DNA from 2 places in the Vibrio sp. M260121 genome. Region 2 is predicted to be linked to the other one. Evidence: riboswitches for the same ligand, from Rfam matches in the RefSeq annotation. Region 2 holds a riboswitch; the other holds the start of a gene.
What was found. Region 2 has a riboswitch for lysine ahead of lysC (lysine-sensitive aspartokinase 3). Riboswitches for the same ligand answer to the same signal wherever they lie in the genome.
Positions count from the first base shown of each region.

Region 1: it holds a riboswitch for lysine, as region 2 does, so the genes downstream of both, tet(35) (tetracycline efflux Na+/H+ antiporter family transporter Tet(35)) here and lysC (lysine-sensitive aspartokinase 3) in region 2, are expected to answer to the same signal.

Region 1 covers NZ_JATABF010000048.1:29,088-34,418, forward strand. The annotation lists gene txr (putative sigma-54-dependent transcription factor Txr) at 1-495, shown strand, start outside; gene tet(35) (tetracycline efflux Na+/H+ antiporter family transporter Tet(35)) at 787-2,388, opposite strand; lysine riboswitch at 2,498-2,678, opposite strand; gene QTO06_RS21225 (H-NS family histone-like protein) at 3,280-3,687, shown strand; gene QTO06_RS21230 (inosine/guanosine kinase) at 3,823-5,127, opposite strand; gene QTO06_RS21235 (hypothetical protein) at 5,244-5,331, opposite strand, start outside.
Region 2 covers NZ_JATABF010000074.1:112-5,442, reverse strand. The annotation lists gene metH (methionine synthase) at 1-2,166, shown strand, start outside; gene lysC (lysine-sensitive aspartokinase 3) at 2,233-3,585, opposite strand; lysine riboswitch at 3,709-3,887, opposite strand; gene QTO06_RS24265 (pyridoxal-phosphate-dependent aminotransferase family protein) at 4,111-5,232, shown strand.

The DNA.
Region 1 (5,331 bases), on a different contig from region 2:
GTGGATTGCCGCGTCATCGCAGCCAGCCATGTAGATTTAAAAAGTGAAGTAATACAAGGAGGATTCCGAGAGGATTTATTTTACCGACTGAACATACTACCACTCACTATCCCCCCACTTCGAAAGCGTGGTGAGGATACGGTCATGTTGTCAGAGCGTTTTTTAGAAGATTTATCCAACGGAAAAGTTCAGAGTATGTCTCCGGAAGTGAAGAAAAAGCTACTGAAACATAAATGGCCCGGCAACGTGAGAGAGCTGCGCAATGTCATTCAAAGAGCGATTGTAATGTGTGAGGATAACACTCTTCACATCGCCGATCTCGGCTTGGACAATAACGAAAGACAGCTCCTTCCTTCTGTCGAACAAATTGACTTAGATTATTTGTTAAAAGCAATCGAAGACAATAAACACAACATGAGTGCGGCTGCGAGGCATTTAGGGATTTCTAGGACCACACTCTACCGCCTAATCAAGAAATATAACCTGCCCATCTAACAAGCCCACATAGCGTTAAATTTCGCTAGAACTGTAACGTAACACTGTGTAACAGGTGAACTGTTAATTATCATAAAGTTAGCTCATCGCGTTAAAAGCTTAAATAAAAGTTCCTTATAATTCATAAAGTTAAAATAGGCACACCATTTGCTTATATTCCTTTGCTTACATTAGTGTGGACTTAATAGGTTATCCCCAAAACGCGATTTGCCCCCCTCACCATAAATCGCGTATAAAAAAGCTCCGCTAGCAATAGCGGAGCTTCCTCTTTTATACGCTTAATAAAGCCAACTACGCGTTCTGACAGGATGCCATTTTAGACTTCGATAGCCACGACAGAATCGCACAAACGATAACGAAAGTGATCGATGCAGCGATGAAAGAGAACGCGATCGATGCAGTCATACCCAGCGTGATAAAGCCAATACATGACACAAACGCCACTGATAATGCATAAGGTAGCTGCGTCGATACGTGATCGATGTGGTTACAGCGTGCACCTGTTGACGACAGAATAGTTGTATCTGAAATTGGTGAACAATGGTCACCAAATACTGCACCAGCTAGAACCGCACTTAGCATTGGTAGCATTAGTGCCACGTCTGTTGCGCCAGCCATGTCACCCGCGATTGGAAGCATGATACCGAACGTACCCCATGACGTACCTGTAGAGAATGCCATTAGGCCAGACAGCAAGAACAGGATAACTGGTAGCCAGTGTGGGTTGATGTTGCCTTGCGCCATTGTAGATAGGTAAGAACCCGTCTTCATGTCACCGATAACTGAACCAATAGTCCAAGCGAAAACAAGGATAAGGATTGCACCAAACATTGACTTAGCACCAATCCAAAGCGTGCGTGCAATCTCAACCATTGGTAAACCTTGCTTAATAACAGTGAACAACGCAACTACTAGACCAAGTAAACTACCGTAGATTAGAGAAGTGCCAACATCAGTGTTTTCAAACGCACCCAACAGCGCAAATTCTTTACCATCTGCTGCTAGCGCTTGACCACCGGTGTAAAGCATAGAAGCAATAGTCGCCACAATAAGCGTTACGATAGGAAGAATTAGGTCAGAAACCTTACCCTTCTCGCTTTCACGAATATCTAGCTCTTCGTTTAGGTCGTGTGCTTCTTGTGAGTCGTTCTCTTTATCTTTATCAAAACCACGGCCTTGAGACGCTGCGATTTCATGTTCACGCATCTTACCGATATCCAGACCAAACCACGCTACTGCAAATACCATTAGTAGAGCAAATACTGCGTAGAAGTTCATAGGAATAAGACGAACGTAAGCACCAAGCGCCGAGTATTCAGTGATGCCGTGTGACACCAAGATACCACCGATGATGGTAATGATGTACGCCCCCCAACTAGAAGCTGGCATGATCACACACATTGGTGCAGCGGTTGAGTCAAGGATGTACGCGAGCTTAGCGCGAGAGACGTAGAAACGGTCAGTCACTGGGCGAGAGATCGCGCCAACGGCAAGACTATTAAAGTAATCGTCGACAAAAATGAATACGCCAAGGAAGGCTGCAAGAAGTTTAGAGCCGCGTTTACTTTTTACTCGTGTTTGCGCCCATTCAGCGAAAGCGCGAGTACCACCAGAAAGTGTTAACAGTGCTGTTGTCATACCTAAAAGGATTAGGAAGCCAACAATGCTCATGTTCCAAGTATTAATACCACCGTCTTCAATAAAGACAGAAGAAACTTGAGAGCTAACATAACCTACCGTGTTACCGATAGACCAATCGTTAAGTAGCACCGCACCCAGTACGATACCAACACCAAGAGAAACTAAAACACGTCGAGTTAGAATCGCCAGCGTCAGTGCGACAATAGGCGGTAATAACGAAACAGGAGAATGTGCAAAATCTATTAAATTCATGATCTTCAAAAACCAAAGTTTGGCTAGAGATCTACTGCAGACAAGTCACGTAGCATACGGTACGAGCTCATGTTGAACTTAGCGACAGGGAAGCGAACACTCCACCCAACCCTACAGTAGCGCTCCATAGTTTAATGTAAATATACTATGGCAGTGTTGTTCCTTTCAGAGACAACCCCAGCAAGTGGCTTCGATAGGCCACCTACTTCGGCAATCCTCGCCTTCCACTATTATTCATTGGCATCACCCCAATAATAGCTACTCTTCGAGACTGCACCTCTACGGCAACAACAAACATTTAACTGTTAATCGTACAAATTAACAACAATTTATCTGCAACATTGCATCAGGTGACAGCCATTGTACTCATGAGGCCTACCAATGCAACACATCAAACTAAATTAAATGAATAAATAATCGAGCTTTTGATTTATAAATGAAATGTGATCCAATCATACATTGTGCAACTGCAATTGCTTCAACCTTGATGTTTATGAAACTTTATTACTACTATTAAATTCGCCATAGTTTTACGTGCAACAATAAATGAAAGAAATATGACGATACGAACATTCGATAGCTCGTCCTTTTCTGTCAGAAAAATGGAAATTTAATTCAAGCGATAAATAAACATGATGGTGATCGAGAAAAAGACAGTATCTATAAAGTAAAAAGTGTTAGAAATGGCTAATTAGATTTCAATTTGATTAATTAATATTGTTGATTACCGAAAAAACTAAAGAAATTTAATCTAAATCATGAATTAGCATTTGCACATATGAGAAAGATAAAGTTAAATATAAGGACTCTATGTTTAAATTCTATTTTCGCATTTAATTTATCGTCTCGATAAGCAATGTCGAACCTTTTAACTTATTAATAGGAATCGTTATGTCAGAGCTGACTAAAACACTTCTAAATATCCGTAGCCTTCGTGCATTTTCTCGTGAGCTGACTCTAGAACAGTTAGAAGAAGCTCTAGATAAACTAACTATCGTTGTTGAAGAGCGTAAAGAAGCAGAAGAAGCAGACCGCGCAGCACAAGCTGAGCAAGAAGCAAAACTAGCTGCTATCGCTGAGCAAATAGCTCAAGACGGTATCGACGTTGAAGCACTAATTAGCGCACTTGCTGGTGAAACAAAAACTAAAGCAAAATCTAAACGCGCTCCTCGCCCTGCTAAATACAAATACACTGACGTTAGCGGCGAAGAAAAAACTTGGACAGGTCAAGGCCGTACACCTTCTGCAATCCAAGAGCAACTTGATGCAGGTAAATCTCTAGACGATTTCCTAATCTAATAAAAGATTTATGAATTTTAAAAAGGTTCCCAATGGGAACCTTTTTATTTATCTATAAATAGATACAAAAATGGCGCATTCGAAATGCGCCATTTTTTCACTTATGTGCTAAGTTGGGTAATTCAACAGAATGAATTAACGTTCCCAGTATGCCTCTTCCAAGCTATCTTCACGCTCAGGAAGACCACGTGAAAGACGTGGAGAATGCTGCACTAACACTTCGTAACTTGCTCGGTTCGCGTATTTACAAACTTGAGAGAATGAAGAATAAGTTAAATACTCATTACTGTGCTTACTTGAGTTAGGCACATTTTCTTTGTGGTATTTATTTGCTGCCATATCGTGAAGAACCGCAGACAATGCCGCATCGCCTGCGCCATTGGTGTTCTTAATTTTTTCAGGGCCACCCATGTATGGAGAGATATGTGAATATACTTTAATTGCATTTTCACATGAGTCTTTCTTAGCAGGACGGCTAAATTCGAAACGGTTAAATTCAGCAATAGAACCAGGAAGCAGTGGCAATGAAGTTTCACGCTTAGCGCTTTCTTCAGTGTAACCCGCCATAAACAGGCCTACAGGACCAGCAGTACAAAGAACCAGATCAGCCCACTCAAGCGTCTTATCTGAAGCAGCTAAAGGATCAGACTCACCCGTTAATGCTTCTGCTTCGTCTTCGTTCATTGCAACAACAGAAACATTATCGCGAATGAATTCTTGCCAGAATGTTGGGTCATCTTGAATAACGAATTTAGTACCTAGCGTTAATACCACTGGTACATCATGCTTTTTCGCGTATTCAATAGCACGCATCGTTGCTTCCGGCATTGGGTCGCCTTCTTTACAACGAACAAGGTATGCAGTAAGAACTAGAGCAGATGCGCTCTTGAAGATCTTCTCAGGGATATTGTCTGGATGAAGTTGGTTCATTTGACCTTCGCTGATTGCGAAAGTACGTTCACCATCTTCGGTAATAAGAGCAAAACAACGACCGATTGCACCATCAACACCTTGTAGGTAGTTCAGGTCCATACGGCTAGATGTGTTACATAGGTAGCGGTAACCGTAGCTGCCGATTTTGATATCTTGGCTCATTACGCCCAGAAGTGTTGAGCGGTCATCTGCCAACACTGAGTAGTTGTGCAGCGTGTTACCAATTGTGCCACCAGCATACTCATTGGTAATTAAGCATTCTTCTTTTAGCTGTTGGTATAGCGCTTCTGCAGTTGCGTCATCAATTACCAACGAGTGTCCTTTACTCAAACCGTACTTTTCAATCACATCCGTTGTCACTTTCGCTTCAATATCAACCAGCGTTTGATCAATGCCGATGATGTGTGTGCGCGTCATCTTTTTGCTTTCTTGTGCTTGGCTCACCAATGGGTCACGAGCATGAACAGGAAAATAGTGCTTGGATTTGCGTTGTCCAGGAAATTTCATATTGTTAGTCAGAGTAAGGGATGAAAAGGAGAACGGATTCTATACCGCCGTTATTAAAGCAGCAATAAAGGCAATTATAGCAAACGTTTGCAGTCTGCTTTTTTCTTTCAATCGGCCTATTCGCCTTCCATGAAACCCAAATCTGGTAATTGATCAAGGTGCTCACTGTAGCGTTTAAGGTTGAATTCACCTTCGTTTTTCATC
Region 2 (5,331 bases):
TATCGTATCTTGGTTGATGAAGTCGGCTTCCCACCAGAAGATATCATCTTTGACCCGAACATCTTCGCGGTTGCGACGGGTATCGAAGAGCACAACAATTATGCCGTGGATTTCATCGAAGCGGTTGCCGACATTAAGCGCGACTTGCCTCACGCGATGATCTCTGGTGGTGTGTCTAACGTTTCTTTCTCATTCCGCGGTAATAATTATGTTCGTGAAGCGATTCATGCGGTGTTTCTATACCACTGTTTTAAAAATGGTATGGACATGGGTATCGTGAACGCGGGTCAGTTAGAGATTTACGATAACGTTCCAGATAAACTGCGTGAAGCGGTAGAAGATGTAGTTCTTAACCGTCGTGATGATTCGACCGAGAGGCTACTTGATATTGCAGCAGAATACGCAGGTAAAGGCGTTGGCAAAGAAGAAGATGCTTCTGCATTAGAGTGGCGTACTTGGGCGGTAGAAAAGCGCTTAGAACATGCATTGGTTAAAGGCATTACTGAGTTCATTGTCGAAGATACCGAAGAAGCTCGCCTTAATGCATCCAAACCACTGGAAGTAATCGAAGGTCCATTGATGGATGGCATGAACGTGGTGGGTGATCTATTTGGTGAAGGTAAGATGTTCCTTCCTCAGGTAGTGAAATCTGCGCGTGTTATGAAGCAGGCAGTAGCGCACTTAGAGCCTTTCATTAATAAAGAGAAGCAAGCGGGCTCTTCCAACGGTAAGATTTTATTGGCTACGGTAAAAGGTGACGTTCACGATATCGGTAAAAACATTGTTGGCGTGGTTCTGCAATGTAACAACTACGAGATCATCGATCTTGGCGTAATGGTGCCATGTGAGAAGATTCTCAAGGTAGCCAAAGAAGAAAACGTTGACATCATTGGTCTTTCTGGTTTGATTACTCCGTCCCTCGATGAAATGGTGCATGTAGCCAAAGAAATGGAGCGTCTTGACTTCGATCTTCCACTTCTGATTGGTGGTGCAACAACATCCAAAGCGCATACGGCGGTTAAGATTGAGCAGAACTACAAACATCCAGTGGTTTACGTCAATAACGCTTCTCGTGCGGTTGGTGTATGTACATCATTACTTTCAGACGAACTTCGTCCTGGCTTTGTTGAGAAGCTGGACGTGGACTATGAACGAGTACGTGATCAGCATAACCGCAAGAAGCCGCGCACCAAGCCTGTTACTTTAGAAGAAGCGAGAGCGAACAAAGTCGCGATTGATTGGGATAAGTATACGCCTCCTGTTCCGGTGAAGTCGGGTATCCATATCTTTGATGACTTTGAAGTGTCTACTTTGCGTAAGTACATCGACTGGACACCTTTCTTTATGACTTGGTCATTAGTCGGTAAATACCCAACAATCTTTGACCATGAAGAAGTGGGTGAAGAGGCGCTGCGCCTGTACAAAGACGCTAATGAGTTATTGGATCGTGTTGAGCGTGAAGGCTTACTCAAAGCGCGAGGTATGTGTGGTCTGTTCCCTGCTGCAAGCGTGGGTGATGATATCGAAGTCTACACCGACGAATCGCGTACAGAAGTGGCGAAAGTGCTGCATAACTTGCGTCAGCAAACGGAGAAACCAAAAGGCTTCAACTACTGTCTGTCTGATTATGTTGCACCGAAAGAGTCTGGTAAGCTCGATTGGGTTGGTGCTTTTGCAGTAACTGGTGGTATCGGTGAGCGTGAACTTGCCGACGAATACAAAGCGCAGGGTGATGATTACAATGCCATCATGATTCAAGCGGTAGCGGACCGTCTGGCGGAAGCATTTGCTGAGTATCTACATGAGCGTGTGCGTAAAGAGATTTGGGGTTACGCTGCGGATGAAGCTCTGTCGAATGAAGAACTGATTCGTGAGAAATACCAAGGTATTCGACCTGCTCCGGGCTATCCAGCATGTCCAGAGCATACTGAAAAAGGACCGCTTTGGGAGCTGATGAATGTTGAAGAAAACATTGGCATGTCACTGACATCGAGCTATGCGATGTACCCAGGTGCATCTGTATCGGGTTGGTACTTCTCGCATCCTGACTCTCGTTACTTTGCGATCGCTCAGATCCAAGAGGATCAGTTGCAAAGCTATGCTGATCGTAAAGGCTGGGATAGGATCGAAGCGGAAAAATGGTTAGGTCCCAACATTAACGGTTAACCAAACCGTCTTGAAACTAAAAGGGCTGCAATTTGCAGCCCTTGTTTATTAGTGATTGAAAGTACTTTATTGCTCAAACAACTCGGTGTGTAATTTTTGGATTGCTTGTCGAGATACGGATTCGTGAACAAGGAAGCACAGGTTATGCGGGCTTGCTCCGTAACAGATCATACGTAGGTTGAAGTCTTCTAGCGTGCCAAATACTTGCTTCGCGTAGCCTTTGCTTTCACTCATATTGTTACCAATCAGAGCGACGAGACATAGGTCGTGTTCCACTTCTACCTTACATAGCTCTTCAAGCTCTTCACGCGCGGCTTGTGGCAATTGAGGAGCGCCGCCAGACGTGTCTGTTTGATCAAGAGTGAGTGACACACTGATTTCAGATGTGGTGATCAGATCTACAGAGATTTTGTGCTTCGCTAGGATCTCAAATACTTTGGCTAAGAAGCCGTATGCGTGGAACATGTTAGCACTGCGTAATGTCACCATGGTTTGGTTGCAGCGCAGAGCAAGTGCTCGGAATAAAGGTGAGCTCTCTACTTGGTGGCGGATCCATGTACCACCTTTTTCCGGTTCTTTAGACGAGCCTACGAATACAGGGATGTCGTGACGAAGTGCCGGAACTAGCGTTGAAGGATGTAGAATTTTTGCGCCGAAGTTTGCCATCTCTGATGCTTCGCTAAAGCTGATCTCTGGGATTGGCGCTGCTTTTGAGGCGATACGTGGGTCTGTGGTATAGATGCCCGGTACGTCGGTCCAAATCTCTAGACCTGCTGCTTTCACACCTTCTGCAATGAGTGCTGCACTGTAGTCACTGCCGCCACGACCAAGCGTGGTGGTATTACCTTCTTCATCTGAGCCAATAAAACCTTGGGTGATAACCACGTATTCTTGGCAAAGTGGTACTAACTTTTCTTGTGCTAGCTGCGAAATTGTCTCGACATTAGGTTCAGCTCGACCAAAATTACCATCGGTTTTTAGCACGTCGCGAATATCAAAACGAACTGCGTTCACACCACGCTCACGCATTAGTTGTGCAAGGATATGAGTCGACATTAATTCACCACAAGCGACTAAATGGTCTGTCAGTTTGGTGCTTGCTTGGATTGAAGCAGCCTCTGCCAAGCTCGTGACGGTATCAAGAATCGAATAAACCTCAGCTGCTGCTTCGGTTGCGTTTTCTAGCTGCGACAGAATCGATTCGTGGATGCCTGCTAGTTTCTGAAGTACTTCCGCACGATGTTCTTGGTCTTGAACACCATTTGCCAGTTCAACCAATAGGTTAGTGACACCTGAGCAAGCGCTGCTAACCACAAGGCGAGTATTTGGGTTGTTTTCTATGATAGTGGAGCAACGACTCATTGCCTCAAAGTTGGCAACACTGGTTCCACCGAATTTTGCTACGTTAAATGCGCTCACTGCGTTCTCCCACGACTTCCTGAAAAAATAACAACAATTAATAGGTTGCCTAATACATCCAATGTTTGGTGAGGAAAGGAACAGAGCAAATAGAGAGGTAGTTAGAATGTAATTTGAAAATTTACCCTCAGAAGCTCTTCATCATACGGCGCTGATGACAGTTGATGGGATTCAACCCAAGTCAACCGACAAGTCAAATCCTGCAACTTTGACTTACCTCGGCACTACTCCCCCTGAGTGATTGGTATTGGAATTGCGGCTCCACAAATCACCTGCCTGGGCAGTGCTCCTCTTCTGCATAAAGCTTAAACATTGAACGGTTTTGCTGTCACATTGTCAACCAATATCTCAACCAGAATGAAAGTTTTTATTAACGAATTTGTGACAGTGGTTTGACCTCTATACTTAGGGCTAATTGCCGATGGAGGAAAAATCTATTAGGGTGAAAACTTCAATACCTGAGCCAACCTTTTGAATAGAACTTTTATAACGCTCAGGATGAATGACTGCAATCAAGGAGCCGACATGCCGATCCAAAGCTTTATTCCCCCACACCGTATTTTGATGGGACCTGGTCCATCTGATATTTCCCCTCAGGTTTTACAAGCGCTTAGCCGACCAACAGTTGGTCACCTAGACCCACTTTTCATTGCCATGATGGACGAGCTAAAACAGCTGCTTAAATACGCTTTCCAAACGGAAAATGAATTTACTATTGCCGTCTCTGCGCCGGGCAGTGCGGGTATGGAAACGTGCTTCGTTAACCTGATAGAAAAGGGCGACAAGGTCATCGTCTGCCGTAATGGTGTCTTCGGTGAGCGTATGCGTGAAAACGTGGTTCGTGCTGGTGGTGAAGCGGTTGTCGTCGATGATGAATGGGGAACCCCTGTATCGGTCGATAAAGTTGAAGAAGCATTAAAGCAGCACCCTGATGCGAAGATTCTTGCTTTTGTTCATGCAGAAACATCGACAGGCGCGGTAAGTGATGCACAAGCACTGGGTCTACTCGCGAAGCAATACGGTCTGTTATCAATTGTCGATGCTGTGACCTCGCTTGGTGGTGTGCCCCTTAAAGTTGACGAGTGGCAGTTAGATGCGGTGTATTCCGGTAGCCAAAAATGTCTCTCGTGTGTTCCAGGTTTATCGCCTGTGACGCTTTCTCCGGCAGCTATTGAGAAGATTCAATCAAGAACGACACCAGTTCAAAGCTGGTTCTTGGATCAAAGTCTAGTGTTGGGTTATTGGAGTGGACAAGGTAAACGCAGCTATCACCACACAGCACCAGTGAACAGTTTGTATGCACTGCATGAAGCTCTACTTATTCTTGAGAATGAAGGTTTAGAAAATGCATGGGCACGTCACCAGTTAATGCATGAGAAGCTTAAAGCCGGTTTACAAAAACTAGGTTTTGAATTTGTGGTAGAAGAAGAGTATCGACTACCGCAATTGAATGCGATTTATGTCCCTGAAGGAATTGATGAAGCAAAAGTGCGCAATCACTTACTTGAAACCTACAACCTAGAGATTGGTGCAGGTCTTGGTGCACTTGCTGGTAAAGCATGGCGAATTGGACTGATGGGCTATGGTGCTCGACCTGAAAATGTTGCTTTGTGTTTGCGAGCTTTAGAAGAGTCACTGACTGAATAAATCGCCTCGGTAATGAGGTAAAGAAAAGCGAAGGTTATTCCTTCGCTTTTTTGTATTTATTTGACCCATCCTAAATAAGGTTGACACTTCCCAACCAGA